DNA from 2 places in the Streptomyces sp. KR55 genome. Region 2 is predicted to be linked to the other one. Evidence: riboswitches for the same ligand, from Rfam matches in the RefSeq annotation. Region 2 holds a riboswitch; the other holds the start of a gene.
What was found. Region 2 has a riboswitch for S-adenosylmethionine ahead of ACTWQJ_RS09490 (aminotransferase class V-fold PLP-dependent enzyme). Riboswitches for the same ligand answer to the same signal wherever they lie in the genome.

Region 1 (4,301 bases), on a different contig from region 2:
CCGCGTCTGGCGGCCAGCGAGCCGTCCTCGCGCACCTCGTACGAGACCGGGCCACGGTTGGAGGCCACCAGTACCTGCGCAGCACCGTACGTTGAAGCCATACGCCTCAACCTAGCCCGAGCCGGATCCGCTCAAACGTACGGACGGCCGCCCGGCGGGGCCGTATACAACGCCCATAAAACGGTCACGCCACTTTCCGGGCGGCGTACTCGGCGATCTCCACCATCGGTGGCCGCTCCTCCGTGTCCACGGAGAACGTACGCGGTTCGAAGCCGTCCTCCACCCGTTCGAACTGGGTGAGGGAGGGGCGGATCAGATGGCCGCGGGCCAGCCGCAGCTGGGCCGTGCGGTAGATCGCCGCCGCCATCCGGCCGAGCGCCTGCCCGTCCTGGTGGCGGTGTTTGCGCACCCCGACGTCGACCTGCGCGAGCGCCTCGAGGCCGGCCAGGTGGAGGGAGTCGACCAGCATGCCCAGCTCCACGCCGTAGCCGACGGGGAACGGGAGCTGTTCGAGCAGCGAGCGGCGGGCCGCGTACTCGCCGCCCAGCGGCTGGACGAAACCGGCCAGCTGCGGCCAGTGCATGTTCAGCAGCGGACGGGCCATCAGCTCGGTCACCCGGCCGCCCTGCCCCGCCGTGCCGCCGAGCGGACGGTCGTACATCCCCTTGACGAGGTCGACCTCCGGGTCGGTGAGCAGCGGGCCGACGATGCCCGACACGAAGTCCGAGGAGAACTCCTTCAGGTCGGCGTCGATGAAGCAGACGATGTCCCCGCTCGTGACGAGGAGGGAGCGCCACAGGACCTCGCCCTTGCCGGGGACGGCCGGTATGCGCGGCAGGATGTCGTCGCGGTGGACGACCCGGGCGCCCGCGGCGGCGGCCACCTCGGAGGTGCGGTCGGTGGACCCCGAGTCGACGACGACGATCTCGTCGACGAGCGGGAGCTGCTGCATGAGGTCGTGACGGATCACGGCGACGATGTCGCCGACGGTCTCCTCCTCGTTGAGTGCGGGCAGCACGACACTGACCGACTGGCCCGTCGTGCGTTTGGCGGCCAGGATCCTGTGGAGCGGGCGATCGGTCAGGGACCAGGAGCGGGTGCTCAGCCAGCGCTCGACTTCTTCCAGCACAGCTTGCGGCTCCTCTGCGTTCTCCAGGCGAGGGGGGTGTGATCCATCTCGCGGTTCGGACGACTATCTCAACTGTCCTGGCCTTCGGTTACAGTCTTGAACAACGCTGATGACCATCGCATGTCGGGGGTTGTTTGCGTCTACAACCACATACAGCTCATCCAGAGGGGCAGAGGGAAACGGCCCGATGAAGCCCCGGCAACCCTCCAGCCGGTTCTTGTCACGCAGACGTGGTGAGGCTCCCGGCTAGGGAAGGTGCCAATTCCGTCTCACGGCGAGATGCGTCGTGAGGAAGATGAGGAGAAAGGGCCTCGCCTCACATGGCTGTGCAGACTGTCGAAAGCACCAGCACTCCCACCGTCGACCTCGGTCCCGCCGCCGCGCTGTCCTGTCGCGAGTGCGGCCACCGCGTACCGCTCGGTCCGGTCTTCGCGTGCGAGGAGTGTTTCGGCCCGCTCGAGATCGCGTACGACTTCTCCGCATACGACGCCGAGGAGCTCCGCAAGCGCATCGAGGCGGGACCGGCGAACATCTGGCGTTACGCACCCCTGCTGCCCGTCCCCGCGGACGTGGCCGGCAAGCCGAACCTGAACCCGGGCTGGACCAAGCTCGTCAAGGCCGACAACCTCGCGCGCGAACTCGGCGTCACCGGCGGGCTGTACGTGAAGGACGACTCCGGCAACCCGACGCACTCCTTCAAGGACCGCGTCGTCGCCCAGGCGCTGGAGGCCGCCCGCGCCTTCGGCTTCACCACGCTCTCCTGCTCCTCGACCGGCAACCTGGCCGGTGCGGTGGGCGCCGCGGCGGCCCGGGCCGGCTTCCGCTCCTGTGTGTTCATCCCGCACGACCTGGAACAGGGCAAGATCGTCATGGCCGCGGTCTACGGCGGCGAGCTCGTCGGCATCGAGGGCAACTACGACGACGTGAACCGCTTCTGCTCCGAGCTGATCGGCGACCCGGCCGGCGAGGGCTGGGGCTTCGTCAACGTCAACCTGCGGCCGTACTACGCGGAGGGCTCCAAGACCCTGGCGTACGAGATCTGCGAGCAGCTCGGCTGGCGGCTGCCCGACCAGATCGTCGTGCCGATCGCCTCCGGCTCCCAGCTCACGAAGATCGACAAGGGTCTGCAGGAGCTGATCAAGCTCGGGCTGGTCGAGGACAAGCCGTACAAGATCTTCGGCGCGCAGGCCGAGGGCTGCTCGCCGGTGTCGGTGGCCTTCAAGGGGGGCCACGACGTCGTCCGGCCGCAGAAGCCCGACACCATCGCCAAGTCGCTGGCCATCGGCAACCCCGCGGACGGGCCGTACGTCCTGGACATCGCCCGGCGTACCGGCGGTGCGGTGGAGGACGTCACGGACGCGCAGATCGTGGACGCCATCAAGCTGCTGGCGCGGACCGAGGGCATCTTCGCGGAGACCGCCGGTGGAGTGACCGTGGGTGTGACGCGCAAGCTGATCGAGAACGGTCTCCTCGACCCGGCCCTCACCACCGTCGTCCTCAACACCGGCGACGGTCTCAAGACGCTGGACGCGGTGGCGGGCACCGGGCTGACCGCGACCATTCGTCCCAACCTGGAGTCGTTCCGGGAAGCCGGCCTCGTCTGAAGTCCCGCGCCCCTGGGCCCGTTCACCCGACCGGAGGTCATTTCATGAGCGTCACCGTCCGCATCCCCACCATCCTGCGCACCTACACCGGCGGTCAGGCAGAGGTCGCCGCCAAGGGGGCGACCCTCGCCGAGGTCATCGCCGATCTGGAGAAGAACCACACGGGCATCTCGGCCCGCGTCCTGGACGACCAGGGCAAGCTGCGCCGCTTCGTCAACGTGTACGTCAACGACGACGACGTCCGCTTCGAGCAGGGCCTTCAGACGGCGACCCCGGACGGTGCGGGCGTCTCCATCATCCCGGCGGTCGCGGGCGGCTGACCCGCTCCTGCGTTACCGTGAGTAACGCCGGTTACGCAATGTTCATCGAATTGCCCCCTCCGTGAGAGAAGCGGAGGGGGCAATTCAGTGTGATTGAGCGCGGTACAGTTGGGGAACGCGCTGCGACCCGCATGCCGGACGCATATGAGTTCCGGCTCCGCGTGCGATAAGAAGCAGCCAAAGTGTGTGGCCCTTTTGCGTCTTTCATTCCTTTTATGGGGCCCGACTTGCCCTGAATTCGGGCGAATTCTCCGCAAATTCCCGACCCTTGGTGCCCAGAATTCTCGTCCGATTGACCTGTTGCAGACGGCAGTTGGACAGATACATTCAGCCGCGGTCGACGCGTTCCGGCGCACGCCCCCAACCAGTGGGGGGTGAGGTCTGACCCGGATCCGCGAAGTGTGGATCTGTGCAAGGGCCAGTAATAGGGGAGTTAGGCATGGCTCAGGGCACCGTCAAGTGGTTCAACGCGGAGAAGGGGTACGGCTTCATCGCGGTCGACGGTGGTGCGGATGTTTTCGTCCACTACAGCGCGATCCAGATGGACGGATACCGCACCCTGGAAGAGGGTCAGCGGGTCGATTTCGAGATCTCGCAGGGCCAGAAGGGGCCGCAGGCGGACATGGTCCGGCTCGCGACCAGCTGAAGCACGCGCCGACTGCAGCGACGTTCTTCTGTTCTTCGAAGGGCTCGCACCTCCCGGGGTGCGAGCCCTTCGGCCTGCCCGAGGCCGGCCTCGGTCCGTGGGAGGCGCTTGCACTCGGCAGGGGCGAGTGCTAATCATTGCGTTAGCACTCTGAAGGTGAGAGTGACAAAGAAGGACCGGGTCGGTGAGGCCGCAGGCCGGGTGGGGCAAGGAACCACGAGGCAGGCGAGCCGTCCGTCGCGGGCGCGGGCGCGGTCCGAAGTAATCACCCCCAGTCCTGGGAGGACCACTTCACATGGCCAAGATCATCGCGTTCGACGAGGAGGCGCGGCGCGGCCTCGAGCGCGGCATGAACCAGCTCGCGGACGCCGTCAAGGTCACCCTCGGCCCCAAGGGCCGCAACGTCGTCCTCGAGAAGAAGTGGGGCGCCCCCACGATCACCAACGACGGTGTCTCCATCGCCAAGGAGATCGAGCTCGAGGACCCGTACGAGAAGATCGGCGCCGAGCTGGTCAAGGAAGTCGCCAAGAAGACGGACGACGTCGCCGGTGACGGTACGACCACGGCGACCGTTCTCGCCCAGGCCCTGGTCAAGGAGGGCC
Region 2 (4,301 bases):
GTAACCCTACGGCCTGGCGCGTACTCGCCGCCGGTCTGTTCCCGGCGGCGAGGCGGTCTGTGCTGTTGCGTCCGCTTACGTCATGCTCTGTGTTCATGATCAGCAAGTGGAGCGCGGTGGCCCGCCGGGCGGTCCGGCGGCCGGCGGCGCCGGTGACGTACGGACTGATCGCCCTGTGCTGCCTGATCTTCCTGACCGGCCCCGCCTCGGGTCTCGGTCCGGCGTACGGCTCCGGCGACGTGCTGCTCGCCGCGCAGCAGGCCTACTTCCGCCGCTGGGGCGTCGTGCCCGCAGAACTGTTCGAGGGTTCCCCCAGGGCCGCCCTGACCCCGGCCACGGCCCTCTTCGTCCATGGCAGCTGGCTGCATCTGCTCGGCAACATGCTCTTCCTCTACGTCTTCGGGGTGATGACCGAGGAACGGATGGGCCGGGTCGAGTTCACCTGCTTCTACGTCGGCTGCGGCTACCTCGCCCTGCTCGGGTACGCGGGCGCCCACGCCGGCTCCGAGCAGTCGCTGGTCGGCGCCTCGGGGGCGATCTCTGCGGTGCTGGGCGCGTTCCTGTTCCTTTTCCCTCGCGCCCGGGTGACCAGCCTCCTGCCCTTCCTGTTCTTCCTGCCACTGCGCTTCCCGGCGTGGGTGGTGCTGCCGTTCTGGGTGGCCCTGCAGTGGCTGGCGGCGGGACAGGCGGCCGACGAGCCGGGGGTGGCCTACCTGGCCCACCTGGTGGGCTTCGCGCTGGGCTTCCTCTACGCGTGGGCGCGGTTCGGCCGGACAGCTAGAGTGAAGGCCGCCCCAGCTCCGGCCACCGAGGGAGAGAACCAGCCGTGATCACCGCGATCGTCCTGATCAAGACCAGCGTGGACCGGATCCCCGAGATCGCCGAGCAGATCGCCTCGCTGGACTCCGTCAGCGAGGTCTTCTCGGTCACGGGTACCTACGACCTGATCGCGATGGTCCGGGTCAAGCAGCACGAGAACCTGGCCGACGTCATCCCCGGCCGGATCAGCAAGATCCCCGGCGTGGAGGCGACGGACACGCACGTGGCGTTCCGGACGTACTCGCAGCACGACCTGGAGGCGGCGTTCGCCATCGGCCTGGACTCGTGAGCTGCGCCTAGATCACGGGCCTAGACCACGGGCACGCAGCGGCCCTCCTCCGTCCGGTACTGCCACTTCGCGCCGTGCCGGACGAGTTCCTTCACGGCGTTCACGAAGCGCTCCACATGCTCGTCCGGCGTCCCCGCGCCGAAGCTGACGCGGATCGCGTTGAGGGACTTCTCGCCGGGCGCGACCTCGGGGGCGCCGCACTCGCCCTGGCTCTGCGGGTCGCTGCCCAGCAGGGTGCGGACGAGGGGGTGGGCGCAGAAGAGGCCGTCGCGGACGCCGATGCCGTACTCGGCGGACAGGGCGGCGGCGAAGTGGGAGCTGTTCCAGCCGTCGACCACGAAGGAGATCACGCCGACCCGCGGGGCGTCGTCGCCGAACAGGGACAGCACCCTGACCTCCGGGACCTCGGCGAGCCCCGCACGCACGGTGTCGATCAGGTGCCGCTCGCGGGCGACGAGGGTGTCGAAACCGGCCTCGGTGAGCGCCTTGCAGGCGGACGCGACGGCGTAGGCGCCGATGACGTTGGGCGAGCCGGCCTCGTGCCGCGCGGCGCTCTCGTGCCACTCCACGTCCACTCCCCCGTCCGCCCGCCGGGTGACCTTGCGGCTGGCGCCGCCGCCCGCGAGGTACGGCTCGGCCGCGCGCAGCCAGTCGGCACGGCCGGCCAGCACGCCGGAGCCGAACGGGGCGTACAGCTTGTGCCCGGAGAAGGCGACCCAGTCGACGTCGAGGTCCTGCACCGACACCGGGTGGTGCGGGGCGAGTTGGGCGGCGTCCAGGACGATCCGGGCGCCGTGCGCGTGCGCGGCCGCGGCGAGTTCCCGTACGGGCCACAGCTCGCCGGTGACGTTGGAGGCCCCGGTGACGCACACGAGGGCGGGGCCGTGGGGGTCGCGGTCGGCCAGGGCGCGCTCCAGGGTCTGCACGGCCTGCTGCGGGGTGTGCGGGGCGTCGAGGTAGCTGACGCGGGCGTCCTGCCAGGGCAGCAGCGAGGCGTGGTGCTCGGTCTCGAAGACGAAGACCTGGCAGTCGGCGGGGAGCGCGGCGGCGAGCAGGTTGAGCGAGTCGGTGGTGGACCGGGTGAACACGACCTGGTCGTCCGCCCGGCAGTCGAGGAACTCGGCGACGGTCCTGCGGGCGTTCTCGAAGAGGTCGGTGGACAGCTGGGAGAGGTATCCGGCGCCGCGGTGGACACTGCCGTAGTACGGCGCGTACGCCGCCACGTCGTCCCAGACCCGCTGCAGCGCGGGCGCGCTGGCGGCGTAATCGAGCGCGGCGTAGGTGACTTCGCCACCCGTGACGAGCGGGACGGTGACATCCCGGCCGAGAACGGGCAGCGGGGCGCAAACGGACTGGGCGGCGGCAGCGGTGGAGACGGACATGGGTGTACTCCCGTAATCGCAGGCGAAGATGACCGCGCGAGCGGCACGGCTCAAGCGCGGGGAAGAGTGAAAAGGGTGTGCGGAGGCGGGGCTCTGCGGCCCTATCGCATTCGCTTGCTCACGGAAGGCTCCCTCGACGACCAGGACCCCTGGTCCCACACTCGTTCAAAAGTGTGCGAGGGGTCCGCGCTTGTCGTAGACCTCGCTGCCTACGACCTGGTCTTCACCCGGGGCACCCCGCCACGGACGGAGGGTTGCCGGACAGCCGGCCGGGGCCTTTCAGCTGTCGCTCATGACCTGGTACAGCATCCTGCCATACGATCTTCGATGCGCAAGGGCGCAGTCCAGGATCCGGACTGCGCCCTGCATCACACCGGCTGGGTCTCAGGCGTTGCTGGCGGCCACCCACCGCTCCAGGACCCGCTTCGCCGCCCCGGAGTCGATCGCCTCCGCCGCCTTCGCCATCCCCGCGCGGATCTGCTCGGTCAGCGGCCCTTCACCCGGCGCCAGCGCCACCAGCGCCGCCGCCGAGTTCAGCAGCACCGCATCCCGCACCGGGCCCTGCTCCCCCTCGAGCAGCCGCCGGGCGACCTCGGCGTTGTACGAGGCGTCGGCGCCGCGCAGCGCCTCCAGCGGCACCAGCTCGATCCCGACGTCCCGCGGGTCGAGGGTCTCCTCGGTCACCTTGCCGTCCCGGACGACCCAGACCCGGGAGGTGGACGCGGTCGTCAGCTCGTCGAGGCCGTCGTCGCCGCGGAACACCAGGGAGGAGTTGCCGCGCTCGGCGAAGACGCCGGCCACGATGGGCGCCATCCTGAGGTCGGCGACGCCCACCGCCTGTGCCTTCACCTTGGCCGGGTTGGTCAGCGGGCCGAGGAAGTTGAACGTCGTCCGGATGCCCAACTGCCCGCGGGCCGCCGCCACATGACGCAGCGCCGGGTGGAACTTCACCGCGAAGCAGAAGGTGATCCCGGCCTCCTCGGCGACCTCCGCGACCCGCTGCGGCGTCAGCTCCAGATTGACGCCGAGCTTCTCCAGGACGTCGGACGCCCCGGACGCCGAGGACGCAGCCCGGTTGCCGTGCTTGACGACCTTCGCACCGGTGCCGGCGATGACGATCGCGGACATCGTGGAGATGTTGACGGTCTTCGCGCCGTCGCCGCCGGTGCCGACGATGTCGACGGTGTCGCCCGGCACCTCGATCACGTTCGCGTGGTCGTACATCGCCCGGACGAATCCCGCGATCTCCTCGACGGTCTCGCCCTTGGCGCGCAGCGCCACCGCGAACCCGGCGATCTGGGCGTCCGTCGCCTCGCCGCGCATGATCAGGTCCATCGCCCAGGCGGTGTCGTCCGCGCTGAGGTCGCGGCCCTGAAGCAGGCCGTTCAGCAGGGCGGGCCAGGAACGGCCCGCCGCGGTGTCGCCTCCAGCGGGGGTCACAGCGCTCATAAGCCGCTCCTGGGTCAGTCCCGTACACCGGGACACGAGTCTCGAACAGGTCCACCCTATCCAGCCGCGGGCACGGCGAAGGGCCCCGTCCGAACAACGGACGGGGCCCTTCGCTGTGGCGTGGCGAACGCAGTGATCAGTGGTGGCCGTGGCCGCTCGTGATCTCCTTGTACTCCTCGACGGTGGGCTTGGGGATCTGGGCGTCCTCGCCGTAGTACGCCTTGCTGAGCTTGGCGCGCAGCTTCTCGGAGCCCTTCACCTTGCGCTCGACACCGTGTTCGTCGACCGTCGGGCCGATCTCGGCCGGCTGGTACTGCTCGTGCGCCGTGATCGTGTGCAGCTGCTCCTGGCTGAGCGGCTCG

Region 1: it holds a riboswitch for S-adenosylmethionine, as region 2 does, so the genes downstream of both, thrC (threonine synthase) here and ACTWQJ_RS09490 (aminotransferase class V-fold PLP-dependent enzyme) in region 2, are expected to answer to the same signal.

Annotation. Positions count from the first base shown of each region.
Region 1 covers NZ_JBQQCE010000248.1:7,071-11,371, forward strand. The annotation lists gene ACTWQJ_RS30590 (alpha,alpha-trehalose-phosphate synthase (UDP-forming)) at 1-101, opposite strand, end outside; gene ACTWQJ_RS30595 (glucosyl-3-phosphoglycerate synthase) at 185-1,129, opposite strand; SAM riboswitch class I at 1,284-1,431, shown strand; gene thrC (threonine synthase) at 1,450-2,733, shown strand; gene ACTWQJ_RS30605 (MoaD/ThiS family protein) at 2,778-3,053, shown strand; gene ACTWQJ_RS30610 (cold-shock protein) at 3,493-3,699, shown strand; gene groL (chaperonin GroEL) at 3,995-4,301, shown strand, end outside.
Region 2 covers NZ_JBQQCE010000045.1:15,180-19,480, forward strand. The annotation lists gene ACTWQJ_RS09480 (rhomboid family intramembrane serine protease) at 96-830, shown strand; gene ACTWQJ_RS09485 (Lrp/AsnC family transcriptional regulator) at 827-1,108, shown strand; gene ACTWQJ_RS09490 (aminotransferase class V-fold PLP-dependent enzyme) at 1,129-2,490, opposite strand; SAM riboswitch class IV at 2,672-2,788, opposite strand; gene trpD (anthranilate phosphoribosyltransferase) at 2,875-3,939, opposite strand; gene qcrB (cytochrome bc1 complex cytochrome b subunit) at 4,076-4,301, opposite strand, start outside.